One region of the Rhizobium sp. 05L429 genome, then DNA from elsewhere that is predicted to be linked to it. Evidence: predicted binding sites of a transcription regulator. Region 1 holds the regulator's gene; each other region holds the start of a gene.

What was found. The regulator PhoB, encoded in region 1, activates phosphate uptake and scavenging genes when phosphate is short. The targets are predictions, from matches to a motif close to TGTCATNNANCTGTCAT.
Region 2: the regulator PhoB is predicted to act here: its motif matches at 2,044-2,060, upstream of AC1DNW_RS29250 (UDP-2,3-diacylglucosamine diphosphatase).
Region 3: the regulator PhoB is predicted to act here: its motif matches at 2,101-2,117, upstream of AC1DNW_RS19760 (toxic anion resistance protein).
Region 4: the regulator PhoB is predicted to act here: its motif matches at 10,432-10,448, upstream of pstS (phosphate ABC transporter substrate-binding protein PstS).

The regions. Positions count from the first base shown of each region.
Region 1 is NZ_JBFTNV010000021.1:10,197-15,062, forward strand. Features, by position in the region: gene pstB (phosphate ABC transporter ATP-binding protein PstB) at 1-635, shown strand, start outside; gene phoU (phosphate signaling complex protein PhoU) at 680-1,393, shown strand; gene phoB (phosphate regulon transcriptional regulator PhoB) at 1,525-2,208, shown strand; gene AC1DNW_RS21225 (LysR family transcriptional regulator) at 2,487-3,410, opposite strand; gene AC1DNW_RS21230 (alpha/beta fold hydrolase) at 3,790-4,608, shown strand; gene AC1DNW_RS21235 (hypothetical protein) at 4,838-4,866, shown strand, end outside.
Region 2 is NZ_JBFTNV010000037.1:6,225-9,579, reverse strand. Features, by position in the region: gene AC1DNW_RS29255 (MFS transporter) at 1-965, opposite strand, end outside; gene AC1DNW_RS29250 (UDP-2,3-diacylglucosamine diphosphatase) at 1,165-1,977, opposite strand; gene AC1DNW_RS29245 (NADP-dependent malic enzyme) at 2,273-3,355, shown strand, end outside.
Region 3 is NZ_JBFTNV010000018.1:92,586-97,057, forward strand. Features, by position in the region: gene AC1DNW_RS19745 (glycerophosphodiester phosphodiesterase) at 1-616, opposite strand, end outside; gene AC1DNW_RS19750 (RidA family protein) at 616-1,083, opposite strand; gene AC1DNW_RS19755 (cell envelope integrity EipB family protein) at 1,234-2,073, shown strand; gene AC1DNW_RS19760 (toxic anion resistance protein) at 2,279-3,355, shown strand; gene AC1DNW_RS19765 (VWA domain-containing protein) at 3,367-4,472, shown strand, end outside.
Region 4 is NZ_JBFTNV010000002.1:51,721-69,025, forward strand. Features, by position in the region: gene lon (endopeptidase La) at 1-832, opposite strand, end outside; gene clpX (ATP-dependent Clp protease ATP-binding subunit ClpX) at 1,237-2,514, opposite strand; gene clpP (ATP-dependent Clp endopeptidase proteolytic subunit ClpP) at 2,820-3,449, opposite strand; gene AC1DNW_RS01960 (GGDEF domain-containing protein) at 3,832-5,085, shown strand; gene AC1DNW_RS01965 (cytochrome P450) at 5,231-6,475, shown strand; gene pstB (phosphate ABC transporter ATP-binding protein PstB) at 6,559-7,317, opposite strand; gene pstA (phosphate ABC transporter permease PstA) at 7,368-8,225, opposite strand; gene pstC (phosphate ABC transporter permease subunit PstC) at 8,228-9,205, opposite strand; gene pstS (phosphate ABC transporter substrate-binding protein PstS) at 9,294-10,316, opposite strand; gene AC1DNW_RS01990 (SDR family NAD(P)-dependent oxidoreductase) at 10,610-11,413, opposite strand; gene AC1DNW_RS01995 (MarR family winged helix-turn-helix transcriptional regulator) at 11,559-12,041, shown strand; gene AC1DNW_RS02000 (cupin domain-containing protein) at 12,051-12,395, opposite strand; gene AC1DNW_RS02005 (LysE family transporter) at 12,398-13,015, opposite strand; gene AC1DNW_RS02010 (alanine--tRNA ligase-related protein) at 13,503-14,399, shown strand; gene AC1DNW_RS02015 (O-acetylhomoserine aminocarboxypropyltransferase) at 14,443-15,726, opposite strand; gene AC1DNW_RS02020 (CoA-binding protein) at 15,844-16,272, opposite strand; gene AC1DNW_RS02025 (hypothetical protein) at 16,389-16,712, shown strand; gene AC1DNW_RS02030 (EamA family transporter) at 17,192-17,305, shown strand, end outside.

The DNA of each region.
Region 1 (4,866 bases):
GCAAGTCCACCTTCCTGCGGTCGCTGAACCGCATGAACGACACGATCGACGGCTGCCGCGTCACCGGCAAGATCACGCTCGATAGCGACGACATCTACGATCCCGACATCGACGTCGTCGAACTTCGCGCCCGCGTCGGCATGGTCTTCCAGAAGCCGAACCCGTTCCCGAAGACGATCTATGAAAACGTTTCTTACGGTCCGCGCATCCATGGCCTTGCCAAGTCCAAGGCCGACCTCGACCAGATTGTCGAGACGAGCCTGCAGCGCGCCGGCCTCTGGAATGAGGTCAAGGATCGCGTGCATGAATCCGGCACCGGCCTTTCCGGCGGTCAGCAGCAGCGTCTGTGCATCGCACGCGCCGTTGCCGTCAGCCCGGAAGTCATCCTGATGGACGAGCCCTGCTCGGCGCTCGACCCGATCGCAACTGCCAAGGTCGAAGAGCTGATCCACGAGCTGCGTGAAAACTACACGATCGTCATCGTGACGCATTCCATGCAGCAGGCCGCTCGCGTATCGCAGCGCACGGCTATGTTCCACCTCGGCAACCTGGTCGAGGAGAACGATACCGACAAGATGTTCACCAACCCGGACGATCCGCGTACCCAGGACTACATCATGGGTCGCTTCGGCTGATTTTGGCGATGTGAAGCCTTCCCGATTTTCGAGGACAAAGCCCCATGGCATCAACACATATTTTCTCTGCTTACGATGACGATCTGAAATTCCTGTCCCGGCGCATTTCCGAGATGGGTGGTCTTGCCGAACAGATGGGCGGCGACGCTGTCCGCGCGCTCGTCAACGGCGATACCGCGCTTGCTCAGAAGGTCATTTCCGACGATGTGATCCTCGATCACGCCGAGCGCGAGATCAACGACAAGGCGATCGTCACGATCGCCCGTCGCCAGCCGATGGCCTCCGACCTTCGCGAGATCATGGGTTCGATCCGCATCGCCGCCGACCTCGAGCGCGTCGGCGATCTCGGCAAGAACACGGCAAAGCGCGTCATCGCGGTGCAGAGCACCGGCGTTCCGCGCAAGCTCGCCCGCGGCCTCGAGCATCTCTCCGAACTGGCGCTCGTCCAGCTCAAGGAAGTGCTCGACGTCTACACCAATCGTTCAGCTGACAAGGCGAATGCGATCCGCGAACGCGACGACGAGATCGACGCGATGTACACTTCGCTGTTCCGCGAACTCCTGACCTACATGATGGAAGATCCGCGCAACATCACGAGCTGCACGCATCTTCTCTTCTGCGCCAAGAACATCGAGCGCATCGGCGACCATGCAACCAACATCGCCGAGACGATCTACTACATGGCAACCGGCGCCCAGCCGGAGGGCGAGCGTCCGAAGGACGACAGCTCCAATACCGTTGGTGCGGTGACGGAGTAATCTGGACCTGCCGATTGCGTGCGCGCCCCGCGCTGGGGCGCGCAAGGGTCGCAGCCAATTCCGAGTTCCTGCATGGTCCCTTGCTTAAATCACCCCCGGTTTAAGGATCATGCATTAGGAGACTGACACGCATGATCCCAAGAGTTGCAGTTGTTGAAGATGAAGAGGCACTCAGCGTGCTTCTCCGCTACAATCTCGAGGCTGAAGGTTTCGAGGTGGATACGATCCTCCGTGGCGACGAGGCCGAAATCCGGCTTCAGGAGCGCACCCCGGACCTGCTCATCCTTGACTGGATGCTGCCGGGCGTTTCCGGCATCGAGCTCTGCCGCCGGCTGCGCATGCGGCCGGAAACCGAGCGTCTGCCGATCATCATGCTGACGGCACGCGGCGAAGAGAGCGAGCGCGTTCGCGGTCTCTCGACCGGCGCGGATGACTATGTCGTCAAGCCCTTCTCCACGCCGGAACTCGTTGCCCGCGTCAAGGCGATGCTGCGACGCGCCCGTCCGGAGGTTCTCTCCACCGTTTTGAAGTGTGGTGATATCGAGCTCGATCGCGAAACCCATCGCGTCCATCGCAAGAGCCGCGAAGTCCGCCTCGGCCCGACCGAATTCCGCCTCTTGGAATTCCTGATGTCGTCGCCGGGCAGGGTCTTCTCCCGCTCGCAGCTTCTCGATGGCGTCTGGGGTCACGATATCTACGTGGATGAACGCACCGTCGACGTCCATGTCGGCCGCCTGCGCAAGGCGCTGAATTTCTCCAACATGCAGGATGTCATCCGCACCGTCCGCGGCGCGGGATATTCCATGGAAGCCTGATCCGAGTGATCGGAGGTCACGAACGGGTCGTCTGGGTAACCGGGCGGCCCGTTTGTTTGTTCGGGTGGGCTTTTTAAGAGTAGACGTTGGCTTGCTGACGCCTTGACCGACATGCCCCTTGCATCGCGAGGGCTCAAGCGATGACGGGGACATCTGCTATGCGCCGATTGCGAACATTCTCTGAGCCTTGAGCATCGACTGATTTGGGGCCGGAAGGGGACTGTCGGCTTGCTGGCGCTAGCCAATCGAAGCCGTCACCAAGATGAGCGTGAGCTCTGCTATGGAACTTCAGCATAGCGGATGATGCTCTGATTTTGTACGTTGGCGACTAGTTCATCAGAACGAGACAAAAATCGGCGGAGCAAAGGTGAGGAATTTGAATCGTTGTATCCTAAGGTGAGATCAATTGTCGGAGGCACACCCTCAAGTGCTCTGGCAACGACATTTGGCGTCAGCATATTTTGCGCATAAAGCGGAATAAGCGTTATTCCACCTGTAGACACGACGAGCGACATTGCTGATGGTAGGCCTTCACCTTCGTACTCTGCCTTGAGTGTGATCCCAACGTTCGACGCGTACTCCTGGATCACGGATTGCAAGACCGGAGAAATTCTAGCCGAACTGACGTAAGTTTCGCGGGCAAGATCCTGTGGCCGGATCTTTTTCTGCGACGTCAAGCGATGGTCAGCCGGCAGCACGGCGATCAGTGGCTCCTTGGCTAAAAACTTGAACGACACACCAACACTCTGCGTCTCGGGGCGAAGGAAAGCGACGTCCAGCTTGCCTCGCATCAGTGCCAGAGCAAGGTCCGGGGAAGACTGACTGGACAATATGATTTCAACCTCCGGCGCTTCCTCACGAATAATGCGCAGTGCATGGGGTAGCCACACGACCTCTTGCCCTGCGAGAAAACCGATAGTGAACGACTGCTTTTGCGGCTGCTCTGCCCGCCGGGCCCCTTCCGCAGCCGCCTCGACTTGCAACAACGCCAGCCGCGCGTGATCAAGAAACACTTTACCGGCGGCGGTGAGCGTCACGCCGCGCGGCTGCCGTTCCAGCAGTTTTACACRGACTTCGGTTTCCAGATCGCGAATTTGCCTGCTGAGTGAGGGCTGGGAAGTGTGTAGCCGCCGCTCGGCTGCGGTCAGTAAGCTTCCCTCTTCCGCAACAGCAATAAAATAGCGCAAATGCCTGAGTTCCATCGCGTCCCCGCTATGCCTTTAAGGCATAGCTCGAACGTACAAGGTATTTGTCCTTGATAAAAGGGGGATTTAATTAACGCCGCAATCTAGGGACATAGTCGAATGCTTCATCGGAAGTATTTCGCAGTCAACTGTGTCCAGTCAGAGAAGGAAAGCTAAATGTCTAAAAGCCTACCTGTCGTGACCCGCAATTATCGGCGCTGACCTACATTATGTGAGACTGACCAATTCTTGTGTCGGATCATGTGCCTGGGCCTCGAAAGATGAGGCATGCGTGGCAATCTTGCGTCGGCTATTGCAATAGCGCGTGGATGGATGGCTTTATTTAGTGATTTATTATCTTCCAATGAATGTTTAACAGCGCAGATGGAGCGACGCGATGCCTACAATCACGACCACGGACGGCGTAAACATCTTCTACAAGGACTGGGGCTCGGGCCAACCGATCGTTTTCAGCCACGGCTGGCCGCTGACAGCGGACGACTGGGACGCCCAGATGACATACTTCCTTCATCAGGGGTATCGGGTGATCGCCCACGACCGGCGCGGCCACGGCCGGTCCGACCAGCCCGGCACCGGCAACGATATGGACCACTGGGTTGCCGACCTCGCGGCCCTGACCGAGCACCTCAACCTGCGCGACGCGATCCATATCGGGCACTCGACAGGTGGCGGTGAGGTGGCTCGCTATGTGGCTCGCCATCAGGAGCGCGTCGCGAAGGCGGTGCTGGTCGCTTCGCTGACACCGAACATGTACCGGAGCGCGGAAAATCCGTCCGGTCAACCGCCGGAGTGGTTCGAAGCGATCCGGGCAGGCATGCTGGGCAACCGGGCGGAGTTCTACCGTTTCGTCCCTGAGAATCCGTTCTACGGCTACAACCTCGATGGGGCCAAGCCTTCGGAGGCAATCATTGCGAACTGGTGGCGCCAGGGCATGGCCGGTGGTGCCCTGGCTCACTACGCGACTGTCGACTCTTGGCTGGAAGATTATACCGAAGACCTCAAGAAGATCACCGTGCCGGTGCTGGTAATGCATGGCGAGGCCGATCAAGTCGTCCCCTTCGCAAGTTCCGTGCCGCGTGCGGTCAACTTGCTTAAGAACGGATCGCTGAAGACCTATCCGGGCTACCCCCATGGCATGCTGACCACGCATGCGGATGTCCTCAACCCCGACCTGCTCTCGTTCATCAGGTCTTGACGACATCGACGGGACGTTCTGTCACCCGGCAGTGCCGGGTGACACCTGTTGGTGCCTGGTACGGGGAGCGTTCCCGGAGGGTGCTTCCGACAGTGGCAATTTGCTTTGCTTGGTGAGAAGCGAAAGATGCGACTTGTCGCGCTTAAATCTTTCGTTGCGGTGGCCGGTTACTCCACCGGCCGAAATGGCTCGGCATCTCGGCTTCGACATCTGGAAATAAGAGCGGGGGATGTCCGTCGATTTAATGTCAGGAGCACC
Region 2 (3,355 bases), on a different contig from region 1:
GTATGCACGAAGGCATAGGTGAAACCGTGCAGGCACTGCAGCGTGAAGAAGCCGAGAAAACTCGTCTCCGTCGGAAAGAACACCCAACGGCAGACGCTGACCGCACAGCCGAAGCGGATCAGCGTCCAGGCATTGAAGCGGCGGTTGAGGCGTCGGGAGAGGAAGAAGACCGTCACTTCCGAGGCAACGCCGGCACTCCAGAGAATGCCGACCTCTGTTCCCGAGAAGCCGAGATGGTGCCAGTAGATCGAGGAAAAGGCGTTGAGCAGCGCGTGGCTCGCCTGCTGGATCGAAACGCCGAGCAGCAGCAGGAGCAGATGCGGTTCCCTCAGCCCGCTGCCTGTCGTCGCCGGAAGGTTGATCGGCTGGCCGCGTCGCCGTGTCGGTCCGATGCGTGGACAGAAGATCGCCATGGCGATGGTCAAAATGAAGCCGAAGATCATGATTGGCAACACCATGCCGCCACCCCAGCGGCCGACCAGTTCGCCGCCGAGCATCGTCGAAACGATGAAGGCGATGGAACCCCAGACGCGCATCGAGCCATAATCCAGCCCCCAGCGGCGCACGCCTGATATCACGATGGATTCGACGACTGGCACATAGGGCGCGAAAGTGGCACCCTGCAGCGCAAAGACGATCAGCACCGACCAGAAGCTCGACGTCCAGTAGAGCGCCACCGCCGTCAGCAGCGATAGCGCCCCCGACCATAAGAGCACATGTGCGCGCTCCGGCATGCGGTCCGCAAAGACAGCCACGATCGGCGCGACGAGAACGCGCACGATCATCGGCACGGCCAGGATGGTGCCGATCTGATGATCGTTGAACTGGTGGGTCGAAAGMCAGACGGGGAAGAAGGGCAGGACGATACCGTTGACCAGCAGCGGCGCGCTGTAGCAAAGCGCGCTGAGCAGCCGGAAGCGCGGCGGCGCTCCCTCACCCGTCGAGGGATTTTGTGCGGGAATCATGATGGACCTGAAGGAAACTGTGCGTTGCCTAACACATCCAATCAAGCACGACTATGGCGAGAAATAGCCCAATCGAAACGATTAAAAAAAATAAACCAAAACGATTTAAAAAATAAATAGGGCCCGTCGCCAAGCGGCAACGGGCTAAATTCCTGGGTGTACCGGCAGAAAGCCCGCCGGCACGGTACGCGCGCAATATTCAGGCGGCCTGCGGGGCGAAATCACCCTCTTCAAGCAATTCGATGGAGGTCAGTGCCGGCACGTTGCTGGTCAGCGCGCGCCAGGTGATGAGTTCGAAAGTGCCGTCTTCATGCTCGACGATTGCCGTGCAGCTTTCGACCCAGTCGCCGGTGTTGATATAGCKGATGCCTTCCATATCCTCGATCACGGCGTGATGGATATGGCCACAGATGACGCCGTCGGCGCCGCTCTTGCGGGCTTCCTCGGCAACCACGCGCTGGAACTCGCCGATGAAATTGACGGCATGTTTCACCTGCAGCTTGGCCCAGGCCGAAAACGACCAGTAGGGCATGCCGAGACGGCGGCGGATCGCGGCAAGCACGATATTGATGCGGATCGCCGTGTCATAGGCCCAGTCGCCGAGATAGGCGAGCAGTCGGGCGTTGCGCACAACGACGTCGAATTCGTCGCCATGCAGGACGAGGTACTTCTTGCCGTCGGCGCCGTCATGGATGATGCGGTCGACGACTTCGATGCCGCCAAAATGTGTGCCCGGAAAGGCGCGCAGGAATTCGTCGTGATTGCCGGGGATATAAACGACGCGCGTACCCTTGCGCGCCTTGCGCAAGAGCTTCTGGACCACGTCGTTGCAGACCTGCGGCCAGTACCAGCTGCGCTTCAGGCGCCAGCCATCGATGATATCGCCGACGAGGTAGATCGTGTCAGCCTCGTGATACCTAAGGAAATCCAGCAGAAAATCTGCCTTCGCAGCCTTGGAGCCGAGATGCACATCGGAAATGAAGAGGGTGCGGAAGCGCCGGGGTTCCATCATGTCTATCACAAGCCTTTCCGCTCGTGTCCCATCGTTCTTCGTCTAGCCTTCCAAAATCAGACTCGTGTATCAGGAAGATGACAAAACGCAGGAAAGCCCTGCGAAGCCGATCAATCCACCGGTCAGAGCGTCCCTGGTGAAGTGCCGCAATCCGATCAGGGAAGGCTCTAATGTCAGCTCCCCTTTACCGTCCGGGTCAAAAAGTTCCCCTGCGGCCATTTCCGTACTGTCCAGGCCGGTCGATTGATGTATGGAGGAGTCTTCAAAAGACTTTGAAGGACGATTGGAAGCGGCGATGGATCACCAGGAAAAATCCCAGGAAAAAGCCAAGACGGAAACGAATCTGACGGGCGGCAGCCTCGACGAACAGGCGCTTTTCTTCCACCGCTATCCGCGCCCCGGCAAGCTGGAAATCCAGGCGACCAAGCCGCTCGGCAACCAGCGCGACCTGGCGCTCGCCTATTCTCCCGGAGTTGCCGCTCCCTGTCTCGCCATTCGTGACAATCCGGAACAGGCGGCCGACTACACGTCCCGCGCCAACCTCGTCGCCGTGATTTCGAACGGTACTGCCGTTCTCGGTCTCGGCAATATCGGCCCGCTTGCCTCCAAGCCGGTCATGGAAGGCAAAGCCGTTCTCTTCAAGAAATTCGCCGGCATCGACGTCTTCGATATCGAAGTGGATGCTGCAAGTGTCGAGCAGATGGTTTCCACCGTCGCTTCGCTGGAGCCGACCTTCGGCGGCATCAACCTCGAGGACATCAAGGCACCGGAATGCTTCCAGATCGAGAAGCAGCTGCGCGAGAAGATGAAGATCCCGGTCTTCCACGACGACCAGCATGGCACCGCGATCATCGTTGCCGCCGCGATCCTCAACGGGCTGGAACTCGCCGGTAAGAAGATCGACGAGGTCAAGATCGTCGCCTCCGGTGCCGGTGCGGCGGCACTTGCCTGTCTTAACCTGCTCGTGACGCTCGGCGCCAAGCGCGAAAACATCTGGGTCCACGATCTCGAAGGCCTCGTCTATGAAGGCCGCGTCGAGCTGATGGACGAGTGGAAGGCAATCTACGCCCAGAAGAGCGACACCCGCACGCTCGCCGACAATATAGGTGGCGCCGATGTCTTCCTCGGCCTGTCCGCTGCCGGCGTGCTGAAGCCGGAACTGCTTGCGCAGATGGCCGACAAGCCGCTGATCATGGCGCTYGCCAACCCGACGCCGGAGATCATGCCGGATCTCGCCCGCGCCGCGCGGCCCGATGCGATGATCTGCACCGGCCGGTCGGACTTCCCGAACCAAGTCAATAACGTCCTCTGCTTCCCCTATATTTTCAGGGGCGCGCTGGATTGTGGCGCCGAGACGATCAACGAGGAAATGAAGATG
Region 3 (4,472 bases), on a different contig from region 1:
GAATGCCCTTGTCGCGCTGGCCGGCGACGAACGGGTTCGGCAGATCGGCATAATAATAGGAGATGAAATCGAGGCCGATCTCCATCGCATTCTCATGAGTGGCATATTCTTCCGTCGTATTGCCGTTGGCCGTCAGCCCGATCGGGTAGGGAGAGTTGAGCTCCCTGAGATCCTTCAGCAGCCACCGGTCGAAGCTCATCAGCGCGACCTTGCCTTCATAGCCCTCGAGCACATCGAGAACGGCCTCGGCAAAGCCCTCGTCGTCGGCTTCGCGGCCCTTGAGCTCCAGCACCAGCGGTACTTTGCCCTTAACGAGGTGAAGAAGCTGCTTCAGCGTCGGCACCTTGTCCTTCGTGCCGCCGACAGCAAACAGCCCGAGTTCCTGGGAGGTCCGTTCGCGCACATCGCCCTTGAGGTTGCAGAGACGTTCCAGATCTTCATCATGGAAGATGACCGGCACGGCATCCGAGGCGTAATGCAGGTCGCATTCGATGGCAAAGCCCGCTTCGACGGCGCGCGAAAAGGCCGAGAGCGTGTTTTCCCAGACGGCGTTGTTGAGGTCATGATAGCCGCGATGCGCGACCGGCAGCTCTTTGATCCAGTRGGCATTCGTCATTATGCGATTTCCATGATAGCATCGATTTCGACTGCGGCATTGAGCGGCAGGGCAGCCATGCCGACCGCGGCGCGGGCATGTTTGCCGGCTTCGCCGAGCACGCCGGCGATCAGGTTCGAAGCGCCGTTGATGACAAGGTGCTGCTCGACGAATTCGGGTACCGATGCAACAAAGCCGTTAAGCTTGATGACCCGGCGAATGCGGCCGAGATCGCCGCCGAGTGCCGCCTTTGCCTGTGCGAGAATGTTGATGGCGCAAAGTTCAGCGGCGCGCTGACCGGTGGCGACGTCGACATTCTTGCCGAGGTGGCCGGTAACGGCGACTTTGCCGGACTCGAGAGGCAACTGGCCGGAAATGGTGAGAAGATTGCCGCTGATGACATAAGGGACGTAGTTGGCAGCAGGTGCGGCAGCTTCGGGAAGGGTTATCCCCATTTCCGACAGACGCGCGGCGATTTGATCGGACATTTTCGTCTCCGCTTTTGTTGTCAATTCTTCAAAAATTATGCATCAAGACTAGAATCTTTAATGTGACAGTTTCGAGCCTCGACTTGGCCGCCTCGATTTGGCCGAAACGGTTCTTATAACATCGCGGACGAGTCCAACAGGAGTTAATGAATGTTCCGATCGTCACTTGCCGCTCTTCTCCTCGCAAGCGTTTCCGCCAATGTCTCCGCGGCCGCGCCGGCGACGAGCGCTGTGATCGCGACCGGGCTCGTTGCTCACCGCGCGGTTTACGACCTGGAACTGAAGGACGCCTCGGAACGCTCCGGCATCTCCTCCATGTACGGCCGTATGGTCTATGAGTTCGACGGCAATTATTGCGAAGGCTTCACCACGAATTTCCGCTTCGTCACCCAGATCGACACGGGCGATAGCGTGCGCGTCAGCGACCAGCAGACCAAGACCTTCGAGAGCCTGAAGGACGGCAAGTTCACCTTCGACACGAAGTCCTTCACCGACGACCAGCTCGACAAGGAAGTCAACGGCGCGGCCGAGGATAAGCCGGAAGGCGTGAAGGTCGACCTGACGCAGCCGGCTAGCCGCGAGCTGCAGCTCGCCGAAAGCCGGTTCCCGACCGAGCATATGCTCGATGTCATCCAGAACGCCAAAGACGGCAAGCGCTTCTTCGAAGCTCGCGTTTTCGATGGCTCTGATGACGGCGACAAATCACTGGTCACCACGACCATCGTCGGCAAGCAGGAAACCCCGGCCACCGATGAGGCCGATGCCGGCAATGCCGGCCAGTTCTCCAAGACCGCCTTCTGGCCGGTGACGATCTCTTATTTCAACGAGAATGCCAAATCGGACACTCTGCCGGTCTACCGCATGTCGTTCAAGCTCTATGAGAACGGCATCACGCGCGACCTGACGATGGACTACGGCGATTTCGTGCTGACCGGCAAGCTCGCCAATCTCGAACTTCTCGACAAGAAGGCCGCGCCGACCTGCCAGTAAGGCGGGTTTTGTCGCTCCTTAACCAACTGTCATAAAAGCGTATTTCTAGTGCAGCTAAACTGTCGTCCCGAGATGAGTCATCGCGGGCCGGTACGTGTGGAAGTCTGCCTTTTCCGACCCTGCAGCGTGGATGGCCCATTTGCTACGACAATGGGTTTGCAATTCGTAAGACCAATTGCGCCACAAGCCGAGAAAGACGACCCGAATGGCCGATACCGATCTCGCGACTATGCAGAATGCCTCTCTGCCGGCGATTGCCGCCGATCCCTCCGAAATAGCCCGCATCACCGATAATATCAGTATCACTGACCGCGCCGGAATCTCCGTCTTCGGAGACCGGGCGCAGCAGTCTGTGAGCGACTATTCCGACAGGATCCTGCGCGAGGTGCGCAACAAGGATCTCGGTGAGGTCGGCAAGCTTCTAACCGACATCATCCTGAAATCGAAGAGCCTCGATCCTGCGTCGTTGAAGGAGAAGGGTTTCCTCAGCCGCATGTTCCTCTCTGCCCAGGCACGCCTCGAACGCTTCAAGGAAGAGTTCGAGGATGTCGCGGGTCAGATCGACCGTATCGGGCTGGAACTCGACCGCCACAAGGATACGCTGCGCCGTMATATCGCCTTGCTCGACGATCTGCATGAGGAGACGAAACAGTCGATCATCCGGCTCGACGCCTATGTGCAGGCCGGCAAGAATTTCGCTGACCATTTCCGTGCGATCGAGTTGCCGAAACTGAAGAGCGCAGCCGATGCCGCGACGTCGGCGCCCGGCGACGGCATGCTGGAAGCGCAGACCTATCAGGACAGCGTCCAGGCGCTCGACCGACTGGAGAAACGCATCTTCTATCTGCAGCAGGCTCGTCAGCTCGGCATCCAGCAGCTTCCGCAGATCCGCATCGTCCAGGCTGGCGACGAGACGCTGATCGAGAACCTTCAGGCCACCTCGGCACTGACGGTTCCGGCCTGGAAGCAGAAGATGGTCATTCTGCTCGGGCTTAGCAGGCAGAAATCGGCCCTCGATCTGCAGAAGACGGTCACCGACGCCACCAATGACATGATCCGCCAGGCCTCCGAAATGATGAAGGATCAGGCGATCGCCATCGAGCAGCAGTCGCAGCGCGGCATCGTTGATATGGAGACGCTTGCCAAGGCCAATCAGGATCTGATCGACACTGTAACCGGCGTGCTGCGCGTCCAGGAGGAGGGCCGTAAGAAGCGCGCTGAGGCCGAGCAGCATATGGAACAACTGACGATCGACCTCAAGAAGGCGATGACACAGGCGTGACCGGCAAAAACATGATCCGATCACTCGTCTCCGCACTGGCGCTGTCTGGTCTGGCGGCGCTGGCCGGCTGCGATGCTTTCAGCAGCGGCCCTGACTTTTCGATCGTTTCCGGGTKGGAAAACACCGTCCTCCAGCCGATCGTCGAGGAATTCTGCAAGGAGAAGCACGCGACCTGCTCCTTCAAATATGAGGGCACGCTCGATATCGGCCTCGCGCTGCAAAGCGATCAGGGCGTTGAGCAGGACGCCGTCTGGCCCGCTTCCAGCGTCTGGGTCGACATGTTCGACACAAGGCGCAGGGTCAAGGACCTGACGTCGGTGGCGCAGACGCCCGTCATCCTCGGTGTGCGCAAGTCGAAGGCCGAACAGCTCGGCTGGATCGGAAAGGATGTCTTCGTGAAGGATATCTTGGCAGCGGTGGATAGCGGCTCGCTGAAGTTTCTGATGACATCAGCCACTCAGTCGAATTCAGGAGCCAGCGCCTATCTCGCCATGCTCTCAAGCGCGCTCGGCAACAAGCCGGTGATCGAGCCCGGCGATCTCGACGACAAGACGGTCCAGGACACCGTTCGAAGCCTGCTTGCCGGCGTTGCGCGCTCCTCCGGCTCTTCGGGCTGGCTCGCCGACCTCTATACGGATTCCGCTGGCAAGGGCACGATCTACGATGCCATGTGGAACTACGAGGCGGTCATCAAGGAAACCAACGACAAACTGTCAGGCATGGGCAAGGAGCCGCTTTACGCCATCTATCCCGCCGATGGCGTGGCGATGGCGGATTCACCGATCGGTTTCGTCGATCATGGCCGCGGCGCCGAGGTACAGACCTTCTTCAAGGATCTGCTTGCCTATTTGCGTTCGCCCTATGTCCAGAAGAAGATCGCCGAAACCGGCCGCCGCCTGCCGCTCGGCAGTGTGACTGCGCAGCCGGAGCCGAGCTGGAACTTCGATCCCACGAGACTGGTGACAGCTATCCGCATGCCGGAACCAACGGTGATCCGCCAGGCACTCACGCTTTATCAGGCCGCACTTCGCAAGCCGTCGCTGACGGCGCTCTGCCTCGACTTCTCCGGCTCGATGCAGGGAGACGGCGAGAAGAGTCTGCAGGAGGCGATGCGTTT
Region 4 (17,305 bases), on a different contig from region 1:
TCAGTTCAGCGTCAGCCTTCTCACGGGCTTCCTTGGAGAGCTTCGTCTTGGCGATGCGCTCTTCCAGTTCGCTCATCTCGTCGCGGCCTTCCTCGCCATCGCCGAGTTCCTTCTGGATCGCCTTCATCTGCTCATTCAGATAGTATTCGCGCTGGGTCTTCTCCATCTGACGCTTGACGCGAGAGCGGATGCGCTTTTCGACCTGCAGGACCGAGATCTCGCCTTCCATGAAGCCGAGGGCCTTTTCGAGGCGGCCCTTGACGCTGGTGGTTTCCAGCATCTCCTGCTTCTCGGTGATCTTGATCGACAGATGCGAGGCGACCGTATCGGCGAGCTTGGAATAGTCGTCGATCTGGCTGGCCGCACCGACAACCTCGGGCGAAATCTTCTTGTTGAGCTTCACGTAGCTCTCGAATTCCGACACGACGGAGCGGGAGAGCGCTTCCAGCTCGACCGGATCGTCATGCGGCTCTTCGAGCACATGGCCAAGGGCCTCGTAGAAATCTTCGCGGCCTGTGTAGCTGTCGATCTCGGCGCGGGCGCGGCCTTCGACCAAAACCTTGACGGTGCCGTCAGGCAGCTTCAAGAGTTGCAGCACATTCGCGACCGTACCAACGCGGTGGATCGCCGACGGGTCCGGATCGTCGTCGCTGGCGTTGATCTGGGTGACCAGCATGATCTGCTTGTCGGAACCCATGACCTCTTCGAGCGCGCGGATAGACTTTTCCCGCCCGACGAACAGCGGCACGATCATATGGGGGAAAACCACGATGTCGCGCAGAGGCAGAACAGGATAGGCGGTGCTGCTCGCTACAGACGTTTTCTTCGTCATTTTTATTCCTTTCCATCGTCCCGTTACCGGGCTCTTTGGCGCGGCCGCTTGGGAACCGGCCGGCACTCTCACTTGTTGTTACAAGTGGAGGTTCTGACTACGCTTTTCAAGCCACGTTAACGCCCGCGTTCCACGGTTGTGACAGCTTTATTACACTGGAACGCCACCACAATGAAGCGCCTGACTGGAGCGACGCTTACCATTTCCGATCCGCCTAAAATAACAACGCCAGCAACACGCTACGGAATCACAGCATCATTGCCAAGGGTCATCGTTTGCGCAACATCGGCAACGGCTGTTTTCAACCTTGCCCGCAACTATTATCAGGGCGCGGCACCTGTTTTCAAATAGAAAGGGGCCTGCACAAGGCAAGCCCCTTAAAATAACGGTTCTCAATTCGAGCTTCAGGCCGAAACGTTTGCCTTCTCGTCCTGGCGGTCGGCGTAGATATAGAGCGGACGAGCCGAGCCGCGCGCGACCTCTTCGGAGATGACGACTTCGCGCACACCTTCCAGAGCCGGCAATTCGAACATCGTGTCGAGCAGGATCTTTTCCATGATCGAACGCAGGCCGCGGGCGCCGGTCTTGCGGACAATCGCCTTGCGGGCGATTTCGCGCAGTGCATCCTCGTGGAAGCTCAGCTCTACGTCTTCCATCTCGAACAAGCGTTGATACTGCTTGATGAGCGCGTTTTTCGGCTCGGACAGGATCTGGATCAGCGCATCCTCATCGAGGTCTTCCAGCGTTGCCAGGACCGGCAGACGGCCGATGAATTCCGGGATGAGGCCGAACTTGACCAGATCTTCCGGCTCCAGTTCGCGCAGCACTTCGCCGACGCGGCGGTCGTCCTGCGCCTTGACACTCGCGCCGAAGCCGATCGAGGTCTTCTCGCCACGGGCCGAAATGATCTTGTCGAGACCAGCGAAGGCGCCGCCGCAGATGAACAGGATGTTCGTCGTGTCGACCTGCAGGAATTCCTGCTGCGGATGCTTGCGGCCGCCCTGCGGCGGTACGGAAGCAACCGTGCCTTCCATGATCTTCAGAAGCGCCTGCTGCACGCCCTCACCCGACACGTCGCGGGTTATGGACGGGTTGTCGGACTTCCGGGAGATCTTGTCGACTTCGTCGATGTAGACGATGCCGCGCTGGGCGCGCTCGACATTGTAATCCGCAGCCTGAAGAAGCTTCAGAATGATGTTTTCGACGTCTTCGCCGACATAGCCGGCTTCCGTCAGCGTGGTCGCGTCGGCCATCGTGAAGGGAACGTCGATGATGCGGGCGAGCGTCTGGGCGAGATAGGTCTTGCCGCAGCCGGTCGGGCCAACCAGCATGATGTTCGACTTCGCCAGTTCGACATCGCCGTTCTTGGAGGCGTGCGCGAGACGCTTGTAGTGATTGTGAACGGCGACCGACAGGATCTTCTTCGCCTGACGCTGGCCGATGACATATTCGTCGAGAACCTTGATGATGTCCTGGGGCGTGGGAACGCCGTCACGGGACTTGACCATCGAGGACTTGTTCTCCTCACGGATGATGTCCATGCACAATTCGACGCATTCATCGCAGATGAACACGGTCGGTCCGGCAATAAGCTTCCGGACTTCATGCTGGCTCTTTCCGCAGAAAGAACAATAGAGGGTGTTCTTACTGTCGCCGCCGTTGCTGCCGCTGACCTTGCTCATATCACTTTCCTTCCAGCACGCCGCATTTCGAACGCGAAATCGCGGTCCACTCAATCAGCTCCCTGGCAGCACTCCCTACCCGGAGTTCCTGCCGACAAGGGCTTCAGGGGGTACGAACCGGGCCCAATCAATCATGTCCGGGTACCGGCGGCAACGAATTCCCCTTCGAATGCCGAATGCTATGTCATAAAAATTCAACATAGCATTAATAGTTACTATTAGCGTCTCCGCCGCCAGATGAAACCCCTTGTTCAATCACAAATGGGATAGAACTGTGGCGGCGAAAACACCATCCCTATTAATTACTAGGCCTGCTCGCCTTCCATTTCGACGCGCGATGTCAGAACCTTGTCGATGACGCCCCAGGTCTGGGCCTCGTCCGCATCCATGAAATGGTCACGGTCGAGGGTCTTTTCAACTTCTTCGAGGGTACGGCCCGTGTGCTTCACGTAGACCTCGTTGAGGCGGCGCTTCATCTTGATGATGTCGCGGGCATGGCGTTCGATGTCCGAAGCCTGGCCCTGGAAACCGCCCGAGGGCTGATGAACCATGATGCGGGAATTCGGCGTGGCGAAACGCATGTCCTTGTGACCGGCAGCCAGGAGCAGCGAGCCCATGGAAGCGGCCTGGCCGATGCAAAGCGTCGAGACAGCCGGCTTGATGAACTGCATGGTGTCGTAGATCGCCATGCCGGCAGTGACGACGCCGCCCGGCGAATTGATATAGAGCGCGATTTCCTTCTTCGGGTTTTCCGCCTCGAGGAAGAGAAGCTGGGCGCAGACGAGCGTCGCCATATGATCCTCGACAGGGCCTGTCAGGAAGATGATGCGTTCCTTGAGCAGGCGGGAATAGATGTCGTAGGAGCGTTCACCGCGATTGGTCTGTTCCACAACCATCGGCACGAGTGCCATAGCGGTATCGACTGGGTTTCTCATGTGCGTCCTTTTAACGTCTTTCCGGCGAAAGCCGGGAATCAAAGAAAAATGCCTTGTCCCTACATAGAGTGTCCCCGCCCCCCTCTTCAAGACACGCATAAGGATAACGTTAAGAAGGGTGCGCGGCATATGACTTTGGCATTTCACTATTCCGTTTCTCCCAAACGCCTGTTAACGGCGAGGCCTTACCTTTGCCTCTCACAGTTTTTCTCTGTGACAAGATGAAGGAAGGCTTACCGGGCTCGACGGATCTCACGGGTATTTACCGGGCGGAAAGCTTATCGGCAGATATCGCCGAAATTGCCGGTCCCAGATTTGTGCCATTAATCAAACAGCGAGCTTCTTCGGCAAGGATGCGGCCAACACTCAAGGGGTTGATGCCGTGTTCAATGTCACTACAGGTCTGTCCATCTGGTGCTCCGAAGCCCTTACGCTCGCTCTGGTTCTGTGCGTGGCCTGGCGCCACAACCAGAAGAGCGGCGCCTACCTTTATTGGGCGCTCGGCTTCCTGTTCAGTGGCATCGGCTTTGCGCTCGTTGCGGCCCGCGGCGGAATCCCCGACCTGCTTTCCATCGAAATCGGCAATGCCATTGCCCTGCTCGGCCAGAGCGCCTGGGTCGCCGGCTTCCTGGCGCTCGACCGCAAGAAGATGGAATGGTGGGCGCTGCTGCCGCCGGCAATCTGGCTTGCGGGCGTTTTCCTTCCATGGATCAACGAGGATTATTCCAACCGCGTCATTCTCTACAATCTCTCCTCTGCGACTGGCGCCACTGCGCTTGCCATGGCGGTCGCCGCCGGCGACATCCATCGCGAGCGTACCCGCATCAAGCTGATGGCGATCTTCGTGCTGCAGGCCTTCCTCTGCTTCGGCGTGGCGCTGGCAATGGCGCTTATTCTGCCTTCGGATGGGGAAGCGACGAATTTCAGCGGAGCGGCCGCCATGGCCAGCGCCTTCCTGCTCACCATCGCCTTCGCGCTCACCTGCCGCCTCATCATGGAGCGATCGGAACGCCATCTGCGCCTCCTGACGCTCACGGATTCGCTGACGGGCGTGCTGAACCGCCGCGGCCTGCTCGGCTATTTCGGCAAGATCCAAGAGAAAGCGCATGACGATCAGCATCAGGTCGGCGTCATCCTCTTCGACCTCGACCATTTCAAGCGCGTCAACGACCGCTTCGGCCATCAGTCTGGCGATGCGGTCCTGACCGCCTTTGCCCGCCTCGCCCGCCAATATATCCCGAACAATATCTTCGGCCGCATGGGCGGCGAGGAATTCGCAGCCTTCGTCACCGTCCGAGACCAGACCGAAGCAGAAGCGCTGGCGGAATCGATCCGCGCCGAATTCTGCCGCCTGCCGGTCAACACAGGCGAGGCACTGGTTCCCGCCACCGTCAGCGTCGGCATCGCACTATCCTCGGCGATCGAGGCCAATATCGACCGGCTGGTGTCGGCCGCCGACCGGGCGCTCTATTCGGCGAAGGCTGCCGGCCGCAACTGCACGGTCGTCTTCGGCGAGGAGGAGGCTGCAGCACCAGCGCCTGGCGAACCGAACACCAATGCAGGCGAACTCGTGCCGACCGTCGACGATCAGGTGGAAGCACTGCGCCGCATGGGTGTGCTCTCTCGCGCCGGCTAGAGCATTTCCGCTTCTTCAAGCAACGGAAAAGCTCTAGCCTTTTGTTTTTACGCAATTCCGGACGCAAAACCGCTGCACAGTTTTGCTCGAACTGCTTCAAGCGACCATCTTTTCGAGGCTTGGCAAATCCGCTAAGCCTCTGCCCATGATGATACCGCCCTTCCTCAAGATCGATCCAGCAACCCGCCGCGTGTCGCTCGATGGCAGCGACCCGGCCTTCTACGGCGATCCGAACGCGGTCTATGCCGCGCTTCATGCCCATTGTCCCACCTTCTATTGGGAACAGCAGAAGCAGTGGTTCGTCACCGGCTATGATCATGTGAACGGACTGCTGCGCGACCGCCGCTTCGGCCGGCAGATCCTGCATATTGCCAGCCGCGAGGAGCTTGGCCTGCCCGAACCGGAGCCGCATATCGCCGCCTTCGATCTCGCCGAACGCTATTCGCTGCTGGAGTTGGAGCCGCCGGAACACACGCGGCTGCGTACCCTCGTCAACCGCGCCTTCGTGTCTCGCCATGTCGAGAAGATGAAGCCGGAGCTGGAAGAGCTCGCAAATAGACTGATCGACGGCTTTGCCGACAAGGGCGAAGTCGAGCTTCTTTCGGCCTTTGCCGATGTCATCCCGGTGACGATGATCGCCCGCATGATCGGCATTCCCGAGGAGATGGGGCCGCAGCTGCTGAAATGGTCGCATGCCTATGTGCGCATGTATATGTTCGGCCGCACCCGTGCGGACGAGGATGCCGCCGAGCAGGCTGCCAGGGAATTTTCCGATTACGTGAAAACAGTCATTACCGAGCGCCGGGCAGAGCCGCGTGACGACCTGCTGACGCACATGATCCATACCGAACACAAGGGCCAGTACCTGACGGAAGATGAGCTCGTTTCGACGACCATCGTGCTGCTCAATGCCGGCCATGAGGCGACGGTCCACCAGATCGGCAATTCGGTGCGCATCATTCTGGATAGCGGCTACGATCCCGCCGATCTCTTCCGCGACGAGACCGCCACCGAGCGGACGGTCGAGGAGACGCTGCGCATCTGCGCGCCCGTCCACATCTTCCAGCGCTGGGCGCTCGAGCCCGCCGAGATCGACGGCGTAGAGTTCAAGCGCGGCGACAAGGTCAGCATGCTCCTCGCCGCCGCCAATCTCGATCCGGCGAAGTTTTCCGATCCCCTCACCTTCAAGCCCGACCGCAACGAGGCGCCCAATCTCTCCTTCGGCGCCGGCATCCATTTCTGCATCGGCGCACCGCTGGCGCGGCTGGAGCTCAATGTCGTGCTTCCGATCCTTTTCAGACGCCTGCCGGGGCTCAAGCTTGCGAAGACGCCCGTCGTCAAGGACGTCTACCACTTCCACGGCCTCGATCGCCTGGATCTCGTCTGCTAAGCCATCTTTCCGAAATCCGGAACCGAAAACGGCCGGCATGCTCATCGCACGCCGGCCGTCCTTTTCAGCAAAAGAATGTCGTATCAGCCGTAACGGCCGGTGATGTAGTCTTCCGTGCGCTTGACCTTCGGCGACTGGAAGATCTGCGCGGTCGGGCCGTATTCGATCAGCTCACCGAGATACATGAAGGCGGTGTTGTCGGAGATGCGGCTTGCCTGCTGCATGTTGTGGGTGACGATGACGATCGTGAACTCGCCCTTCAACTGCGAGATCAGTTCTTCGACCTTGGCGGTCGAGATCGGGTCAAGGGCCGAGGTCGGCTCATCGAGAAGCAGGACTTCCGGGCGCAGCGCCACGCCGCGGGCGATGCAGAGACGCTGCTGCTGGCCGCCGGAAAGGCCAAGGCCGCTGCCCTTCAGCTTGTCCTTGACCTCATCCCAGAGGGCAGCCTGCCGGAGCGCCTGCTCGACGCGGACATCCATGTCGGCCTTGTTGAGGCGCTCATGGTGGCGAATGCCGTAGGCAATGTTGTCATAGATCGACATCGGGAACGGCACCGGCTTTTGGAACACCATGCCGACTCGGGCGCGCAGCTCGTTCATCGAGAAGCTCGGGTCGAGAATGTTCTTCCCGTCAAGCTTGATCGAGCCGCTGGCGCGCATCTTCGGATACAGCATGTAGATGCGGTTCAGGATGCGCAGCAGCGTGGACTTGCCGCAGCCGGAGGGACCGATCAGGGCGGAGACCTGACGTTCCGGGAAGCTCAGGCTCACATCCTTGATCGCATGAGAATCGCCATAATAGAAATTGACTTTCTCGAGGGAGATCTTGTCTTTGGCCATCGGCTTTCGCGACGTGCTGGTGGTGTCGAAAGTGTCTGGGGACTGAAGCATCATTTCCCACCTTTTCGGTTCAGGACGGAGCGCGATACGACGCTCAGGATTAGAACGAAGGCCGTCATCACGAAGGCACCGGCCCATGCAAGATTCTGCCATTGCTCATAGGGGCTCATGGCGAACTGGAAGATGACGACCGGAATGTTCGCCATCGGCTGGGACATGTTCAAGCTCCAATACTGGTTGTTCAGAGCGGTGAAGAGGAGCGGCGCGGTTTCGCCCGAAATGCGGGCGATGGCGAGCAGGATACCGGTGAGGATGCCCGTGGAGGCGGCGCGATAGAGGACATTGACCGTGACCTTCCAGCGCGGGATGCCGAGCGAAAGGGCTGCCTCACGCATGACATCGGGAACCAGCCGCAGCATCTCGTCGGTCGTGCGAACCACGACCGGCAGGAAGATGAAGGCGAGCGCGATGCCGCCTGCGAAACCCGAGAAGCGTGACGTCGGGCGGACGACCACTTCATAGACGAACAGACCGATGATGATTGACGGCGCCGAGAGCAGGATGTCGTTGACGAATCGGATGGCCTCGCCGAGTTTCTTGCCGCGCGCGAATTCCGACAGGTAGGTGCCGGCCAGCACGCCGATCGGCGTGCCGATGATAACGGCCAGAACGACCATCAGCAGGCTGCCCATGAAGGCATTGGCGAGACCGCCTCCGTCTTCGCCGGGCGGCGGCGTCATTTCCGTAAGAAGGCTGGGGCTGAGCGCGGACAAGCCGTGGATCAGCGTCGTCCAGAGGATCCACACCAGGAAGAACAGGCCGAGCATGGTCGCGAGGCCGCAAAGCGTCAGCGCGATCGTGCTGCCGATCTGGCGACGGCGGTAGAGGGAACCCGAATAGGTAGCCACGATTACTCTCCCCTCTGCTTTGCCATGCGCGCGAGCATGAGCTTGGCGGCGGCCAGAACGATGAAGGTGACGACGAAGAGGATGAGGCCGAGGGCTGCGAGCGACGACCTGTAGAGGTCGTCCGAAGCCTCGGCAAACTCGTTGGCGAGGGTCGCCGCGATCGAAGTGCCGGGCTCCATCAGCGACACCGCGATATTGTGGGTGTTGCCGAGGACGAATGTCACCGCCATGGTCTCACCGAGCGCACGGCCGAGACCCAGGAAGATGCCGCCGACGACAGCAGTGCGCGTGTGCGGGATGACGATGTCACGCACCACTTCCCACTTGGTCGAACCCAGCGCATAGGCCGATTCCTTGAGCTGCGCAGGGACGACCAAGAAGACGTCGCGCATGACCGAGGAGATGAAAGGGATGATCATGATCGCCAGCACGATGCCTGACGTCAGCATGCCGATGCCGAGCGGAGCGCCCGAGAACAGCGCGCCGATCACCGGGATCGGGCCGAGCCAGTCGATCAGAACCGGCTGGATGTAATCCGACATGAAGGGAGCAAACGTAAAGAGACCCCACATGCCGTAAATGATCGAGGGGATGCCGGCGAGAAGCTCGACTGCGCCGCCGATCGGCCCGCGAATGGAGCGCGGCGCAACTTCGGTGATGAAAACCGCAATACCGAGGCTGACGGGAACGCCGATGATCATGGCGAGCGCCGAGGTGACCAGCGTACCGTAGATCGGCACAAGGCCTGCGAATTTCTCGGCAACCGGATCCCATTCCGTGCCGGTCAGGAAGCCGAAGCCGAAGGTCCGGAACGCGAGAAGCCCGCTCAGGGCCATGGAGATCGCCGCGGCCAGCAGGGCGGCGAGAACGAACAGGCCACAGCCCAAAACTATCCAGTAAAAAATACGATCGCCTGCGGCGCCGTCGCGGCGCTTCACGCCCGCGGTGTCGGCGGGCAGCGATGCCAATGCTTCGCTCATATCCGTACGCTCTGCTGCTTTGAGGGGGTATCAAAGGTATCAGGGGCGGAAAGCTTGGCTTTCCGCCCCGACTGCAGTTTCGTCAGGATCAGCCCTTGAAGGAGGCCGTCCAGTAACCTTCGATCTGCTTCACGAGCGTGTCCGGAAGCGGAACGTAGTCGAGCGAGGAAGCTTCCTTCTGGCCCTTTTCGAGAGCCCACTTGAAGAAGGCAAAAGCAGCCTTGGAGCGAGCAGCGTCCTTTGGCTCCTTGTACATGATTGCCCAGGTGGTCGCCGTGATCGGCCAGGCCTTTTCGCCCGGAGCGTTGGTCATGATCAGGTAGAAGTCCTGAGCCTTGCCCCATTCTGCGCTTGCAGCGGCAGCCGAGAAGCTTTCAGCATTCGGCTTCGGATACTGGCCGGAAGCGTTCTGGATGAGAACGTAGGGCAGCTTGTTCTGCAGGGCGTAGGCGTATTCGACGTAGCCGATCGAGTCCTTGACGCGGGTGACGTAAGCAGCAACGCCTTCGTTGCCTTTGCCGCCGATGCCGACCGGCCAATTGACGGCAGTGCCTTCACCGACCTTCGACTTCCAGTCCGGGTTTACCTTGGAGAAGAAGTTCGTCCAGTTGAAAGAGGTGCCCGAACCGTCCGAACGGTGAACGACGGCGATCTGGCTGTCGGGCAGCTTCAGGCCCGGGTTCAGATCGGCGATGGCCTTGTCGTTCCACTTGGTGACGTTGCCGAGGTAGATGTCGGCGAGAACCTTGCCCGAGAGCTTCAGTTCGCCTGATTTGATGCCCTTGACGTTGATGACGGGAACGATGCCGCCGACAACGAGCGGAAACTGGCCAAAGCCGCCAGCCGTCAGATCTTCCGGCTTGAGCGGGGCGTCAGAAGCGCCGAAGTCAACCGTTGCAGCCTTGATCTGGGCGATACCACCGCCCGAACCGATCGACTGGTAATTCAGCTTGTCGCCGGTTTCCTTGTTGTAGTCTGCCGACCACTTCGAAAGAACCGGGTAGACGAAGGTGGAGCCAGCGCCGGTAATGTCGGCAGCGGAAGCCGAGACTGCCAGAGCGGCAACCAGGCCGGCGCCGAGGCAGGCCGAAAGGAGTTTCTTGGTGAGCATTTGCGACTCTTCCCTGATGGAACTAGAGGACGACGAGGCTCGGCGCCATGGAGGGGGTGTCCACTGTCAGGGGCGCTGAATTTCCTCGTCACGGGAAGGCGGCTAGGCGTCTATTATTACAGTTTGATGACAGTTTGTGACGGGTGACATGAAATGCAAAGCTGTGCATAAGCCACTGAAGCCACTGACTTTCCTAATAAATCGCGCATCAACAAAGCCCTAGCGAAGGAGGTGCGGCCCTATTGCCGCAGGGCTGCGGTCGATTGCCGCAGCCCAGTTCGAAAATGTCGCAATCAGACCTTGGAAATCCCGTAGCGCGCGGCAGGCCTGTCGAGAGAAAGGTTCGGGCCAAGCCCATGACGAGCGGCCGTATAGGCGTCAAAATCGGTGATATCAGGCAGCGAAGGGATGGTGATCACCTCGCCCTGATCGAAACCCGCGAGAGCGGCATCCACCATGTCGGCCACGTCCATCACCATGGATGGTGGGAAGCTGTCGAAGGAACCGCCGACACGCTCGAAGATCTCGGTGCGGGTCAGGCCCGGCAACACAGCCTGGATCTTGACGCCCTTCGGACCGGCTTCGGCATTCAGCGCATGGGTGAGGTTCAACACGAAAGCCTTGGTGGCGCTGTAAGTGCCGTTGAAACGCTCGGGGATGAAGGCGACGACGGAGGCGATGTTGATGACTGCGCCCTTGCCGCGTTCGGCGAAAGTCTGGGCGGCGGCAACGGCAAGCCGGTTTGCTGCGACGACGTTCAGTTCGATCATGGTTTCGAGATAGTCGATGTCATCTTCGAGCAGCGTGCCCTTCGGGCCGATGCCGGCATTGTTGACGAGGAGCGTGATGGCCTTGTCGTCGCGCAGGCGCTGCTCGACCTTGCGCACGTCCTCGCGCTTGGTGAGGTCAGCGGGCAGCACGTCCACCTTGATGCCCTGCTCTGCCGAGAGCTTTTCCGAGAGCGCATTCAGGCGACTGGCGTCACGGGCGACGAGCAGAAGATCGTAGCCGCGCTTGGCAAGCCGGTCGGCATAGGTTGCGCCGATGCCCGAAGAGGCGCCGGTGACGAGAGCAGTTCCGAGAGTGGAGGCAGACATGGTTCCATCCTTTCGTGATTGGAAATTAGAGGTATATGCCACCATATGAGGAGCGAACCCGAATTTACGCAAGGGGCGCGACGAAAAATAAACGTAGCGGCGTTTGGCGCGTCATCAATATGCTAGAGACATCCGCCGCAGGAGAATGATGATGAATGAACGGGCGAAGCTCTTCGAGGGCTGGCAGATCTGCAGCAACAGCGCGCTGAAGAGAGCGACTCGCCAGCTCGGCCAGCTCTATGATGACGTCATCGATGCGAGCGGCCTCAGAGGCACGCAATATACGCTGATGACGCAGATCCATATGAATTCCGGCTCATCGCTGAAGGTTCTGGCCGAAAACATGGTGATGGATCTTTCAGCGCTCGGCCACACGCTCAAGCCGCTGATCCGGGACGGGCTGGTGGAACTCGTGCCCGACGAGAAGGACCGCCGCGTCAAGCGCACCAGGCTGACGGAAGCCGGCATCGACAAATGGCAGGAAGCGACCCGACTCTGGCGGGAAGCGCATCAACGCTTCGAGCATCTCTTGGGCCAAGAACAGGCAAAGGCCCTGCGCGACACGCTGAACCTGATTGCCTCGAAGGATTTCGCCAGCCGCTTCCGGGCTGGCGAAAACAAAGGCTGATCCGCGACGTCAGAGGCGGATCACATAATCCTTGCGAGTCGTTTCAATCACTTCCCAGGTTCCGTTGAAGCCCGGTCTGAGGATGAGGCGGTCGCCGGCTTTGAGGTGAATGGCCTCGCCGCCGTCTTCGGTCACGATGGAATGGCCGGAGAGGATGCTGAAATATTCCCATTCCTCATAGACGATACGCCACTTGCCTGGCGTCGCCTCCCAGATGCCGGCATAAAGGCCGCCCTCGGCCTCCTCCAGGTTCCAGGTGCGGAATTGCGGATCGCCGGAGATAATGCGTTCGGCGGCGGGAGCGCCGACTTCCGGTTCGATGCTGTCGATATCGAAGGGGATAACGTTTGCCATGGTCACCGCGCCGAGGTCAGAAGTTTCAGGCCGAAGCCCATGAAGATGACGCCGGCCGCGGCATCGAGTGTCTTGCGGCCGCGCGCATAGGCGCCGGCAACGGCCGGATTGCGCAGCACCGTCAACACGAAGGAGTACCAGAGCGAGGAGACCAGAACCATCGTGGCGACAGCCGAAGCACCCTGTATCCAGCTGTGCTCGACCGGAAGTGTCGCTGCAAAGAGGGAGGCGACGAAAAAGGCCGATTTCGGATTGGCGAGATTGGTCGCGAGCCCCGAATAGAAGGCCTGCTTCGGACCAATCCCTGCCGGCGCGGCATTCGGCTCACTGCCGCTTACCTTGCGCCAGCTGTTCCAGACGAGCTTCGCGCCGAGGAAGCAAAGATAAAGCCCGCCTGCGACCTTCAGGAACAGATAGGCGAAGGGCACAGCGGCAAAGAGCGCGCTGATGCCGAGCCAGCCGGCCAGCCCCCAGCAGAAAGTACCGAGGATGACACCGGCGATGACGGCAACCGCCGCGCTTCGCGACCCCTCCAGCGCCGTTCTGACGACAATGAAAAAGTTCGGACCCGGCGTAATGGCGGCCACCGCCCAGATGGCTGCAACGGAAAGCAGGAACATGAAAGCCTTTCTATTCTTTGCAGCAAACCTCTGCACGAACCGCAATAAAATCGTCCGCCTTTTCACACGGCAGCGCCGACGTCTAAGCAGACATCCGACACTGGGGCAATCACCCCCTGAGAGTAGGATAATCCCACCCTCCAGCCAGACGGCCGCGAGCTTCTTTTAGGAGAGCAACATAGTCCGCCCTGAATGGCGATACCAATTGCTTTTCAAGGTCTGCCAACAGCCTGTGCAGCACCGCCCCCTCAGCGGTGCTTTCGAAGCACTCCGCGTTGGGAGTCGCAGCACTGCTCTGTTCGCACCAGCGTGACAAAAGTTCGAAAAGAACCAGCGCTTCATTGGGAGAGAGGTGGATTTCCGCTCCATGGGGCGGATCATGTTGTTCGTTTTCCATGATCCGAAGGTGGCACGCACCGCGCATCTGCGCAATGAACTGGCCGGTCTCTGGCAGCCGCATATTGTTTGACGCTGCACATGACCGTATATGAATCGCAGGCAAACAACAGCAAAGGAGGTTGCCTATGTCACAGCGGGACGCCTGAACCAGGAATACCAGAACTACTGCCTCTCCAGAGGCATTGCATTCTCACGCATTGAATCCGTACGGCCGCACGACGATACCACGCTCTTCTGCAGCGCTGGAATGCAGCAGTACAAGCCCCTCTTCTCCAGTCCATCCCACATGGGAACCGTCGCAAACAGCCAGGCTTGCCTGCGCATGGGCGACTTGGAAGAGATCGGAGACGGGACGCACTTCCTCTACTTCACCATGCTTGGGCTGTTCTCGTTTCGCGAGATGACGGTCGGCGAGGCTATCGACTTTTGGCTGGGCTTTCTCGGATCGCTCGGCCTGACGCCGGATCACGCCACCATTCATCCCGACAAGGTCGACGAGTGGTCCCCGCTCTATAGCGGACGGGTACCGATCATCTCTGACCCGGAATGCACCTGGAGCGACGGCAATGTGACGGGATACTGTACCGAATTCTACAGGGACGGAATCGAGATCGGGAACATCGTCAACCCGCTCGGGACTTGTATCGACGTGGGGTTTGGCCTCGAACGCCTCGACATGTTGATCAATGGAACGCCACCGGAGTCCGCGCTTGAAACGCTGGTTTCGACGGCGATGATGATCATCCGCTCTGGCTATGTTCCGGGCAACAAGGAACAGGGTTACGTCCTGCGCAAATTGCTGAGACGCATCCAGATTATGGGCGGCAAGGTGGATCATCATTTCTTTGCCGAGGAAGCCGATCGACAGAAGCGGATTGCCGAAAAGTTCGAACGCCTCCGCCACAAGCATCCGGACAAATCGAAAGAATGGTGGTTCGACACCCATGGCATCGACATTGACCTTTGTGGCAATGCGTCGTCATGAGGTTACAGGGGCTCGAAAGAGCCCCTGTCTTTCCCGAACTGCATCAGATCTTCGACAGCGACTGTTCGAGATCGGCGATGATGTCCTTCACATCCTCGATGCCAACGGAGAGGCGCACCACGTCAGGTCCAGCGCCTGCTGCGACCCTCTGCTCGTCGGTCAGCTGCCGGTGCGTGGTAGAAGCCGGATGGATCACCAGCGAGCGCGTATCGCCGATATTGGCGAGATGCGAAAAGAGTTCCAGTCCTTCGACCAGCGCCTTGCCCGCCTCATAGCCGCCTTTGACACCGAAGGTGAAGACGGAGCCCGCCCCCTTCGGAGAATACCGCTGCTGCAAGGCGTAGTTGGGGTCATCCTCCAGGCCGGCATAGTTCACCCAGGCGATCTTGGAATGAGCCTTCAACCATTTGGCAACGGCGAGCGCATTGTCACTATGGCGCTGCATGCGCAGCGGCAGCGTCTCGATGCCGGTCAGGATCAGGAAGGAATTGAAGGGCGAGATTGCCGGGCCGAGGTCGCGCAGGCCGAGCACGCGGCAGGCGATGGCGAAGGCGAAATTACCGAAGGTCTGGTGCAGGACGACGCCATTATATTCCGGCCGCGGGCTGGACAGCATCGGATAGTTGCCGGTCTTCGACCAGTCGAATGTGCCGCCATCGACGATGATGCCGCCCATGGAATTGCCATGACCGCCGAGGAACTTGGTCAGCGAGTGGACGACGATATCGGCGCCGTGCTCGATCGGCCGGATGAGATAGGGTGTTGCCATGGTGTTGTCGACGATCAGCGGCAGATCGTGGCGATGGGCGATTTCGGCGATCGCGGCAATATCGACAAAGGTACCGCCGGGATTGGCAAGACTCTCGATGAAGATCGCCCGCGTCTTGTCATCGATCTTGCTCTCGAAATCATCCGGGTCGTCGGAATCGGCCCAGCGCACCTGCCAGCCGAAATTCTCGAAAGCATGGCCGAACTGGTTGATCGAACCACCGTAGAGGCGGCGGGCGGCGACGAAATTCTCGCCGGGGCGCATCAGCGTGTGGAAGACGATCATCTGCGCCGCATGGCCGGAGGCGACGGCGAGTGCTGCCGTGCCGCCCTCAAGCGCCGCGACACGCTCCTCCAGAACCGCCTGGGTAGGGTTCATGATGCGCGAGTAGATATTGCCGAACTGCTGCAGGCCAAACAGGGCTGCGGCATGATCGGAATCGTTGAAGACGAAGGCCGTCGTCTGGTAGATCGGTGTTATCCGCGCGCCGGTCGCCGGATCGGGCTGAGCGCCCGCATGGATCGCCAGCGTGTTGAATCCCGGATCGTTTTTGGCCATTTCGTCCTCCCGTACTGTTGTTGACGGGCGCGATCATAGCCGCTCGACTGCGAAAGTTAACCGCGATCTTTTTCAACCGCAGCACGTTCCGGGGAAAATCCGTCCTGCCTGATGGCGTCAGCCGAAAAGACGCGGATATTCGATCGCCGGGCATCGGTTCATGACGACCTTGATGCCGCCGGCCTCTGCCTTGGCGGCGGCCGCATCGTCGCTGACGCCGAGTTGCGCCCACACAACCTGCGGGCGGGGATCGAGTGCCAGGGCCTCATCCACCACTCCATCAAGATATTCGGATGCGCGGAACACATCGACCATGTCGACCGGTTCGGGAATGTCGGCAAGGCGGGCATAAACGGTCTGCCCATGGATCTGCTTGCCCGCCTGCCCCGGATTGACGGGAATGACCTTATAGCCACGCGACAGGAGGTAGCCCATGACACCATTGCTCGGTCGGGCCGGATTGGGCGAAGCCCCTGTCAGAGCGATGGTTCTCACGGATTTCAGAATGCCGGAGAGATAGTCGTCGGCATAGGAATCATAGTTCATCAGGGTTCTCCAGTCTGGTGTCACCAGGGGCGGATTTCACAGTCGCGATTCATTGAAACCGTCGGCCAGTTTTGGACGTATATATAGGTGCCGGAATATCAGGGAGAAATTGTGCCATGAAAAAAATCGCCCTTGCCCTCGCGCTCGTGCTGACCGCCTCGCCGGCGCTTGCGATCTCGCGCTACAATCCGCTTGCCATGACCTGCCAGAGCGTGCGGGCGGCGATCCACAGTGAAGGCGCCGTCATCTTTCGCTACACCTCGCCGCGCGGTCTTCCCCTCTACGACCGCTATGTCCGCAACAGCAACTACTGCGATGCGACCGATTATGCGGAATGGACGAGCATTCCCTCCAAGGACAACCCCAAGTGCAAGGTGCTGAACTGCCAGAACATAGACAACCAGGACGGGATGCTCTTCATCCCACACTATAGTCTCTAACCCGCGTTCATTCGGAATTTTGAATATTATCGATCCTTTCGCATGCGCGAAAGGATCGATGTTCAATTCAAGGATACAAAAATTCCAGGCTTATTTTCTTAAGTTGCAAATTTATAATCATTTCAAAGTTATAGAATAATATCTACATTTCAGCATCATAGGATTGTCGACAATCTCCTGCTTCGGAAGAGCTTCACCTTTCATGCATAATTTGATCACTATATGTTCACGCGTCCATTAGGAACATCTCATAGTTGAGTAAGGTGAGCATAATTGAACGTATTTCGAGCGCACGCAAAAATTGCTACAACGGTGGGCAATTGTTCAGCTGGTCAATCCATGCTATTGAAAATTCGGACATGCGGAACACACCTTCAGATCAAACAGAACAAACGCAGGTTGTTATTTCACAGCAGGTTTAAACGGGAAAGCTGTGACGTTTTCCCATATTTTGTTGCACTGCTCCCGGATCAGCCATCTTGCCCCTCGACGTCGTTCTCCTCGTCCTTTTCGGTGCTCTTCTGCATGCGACATGGAATGCCATCATCAAAGCCGGCACGGATAAGTCGCTCGATGCGGCGCTGATCTCTGCC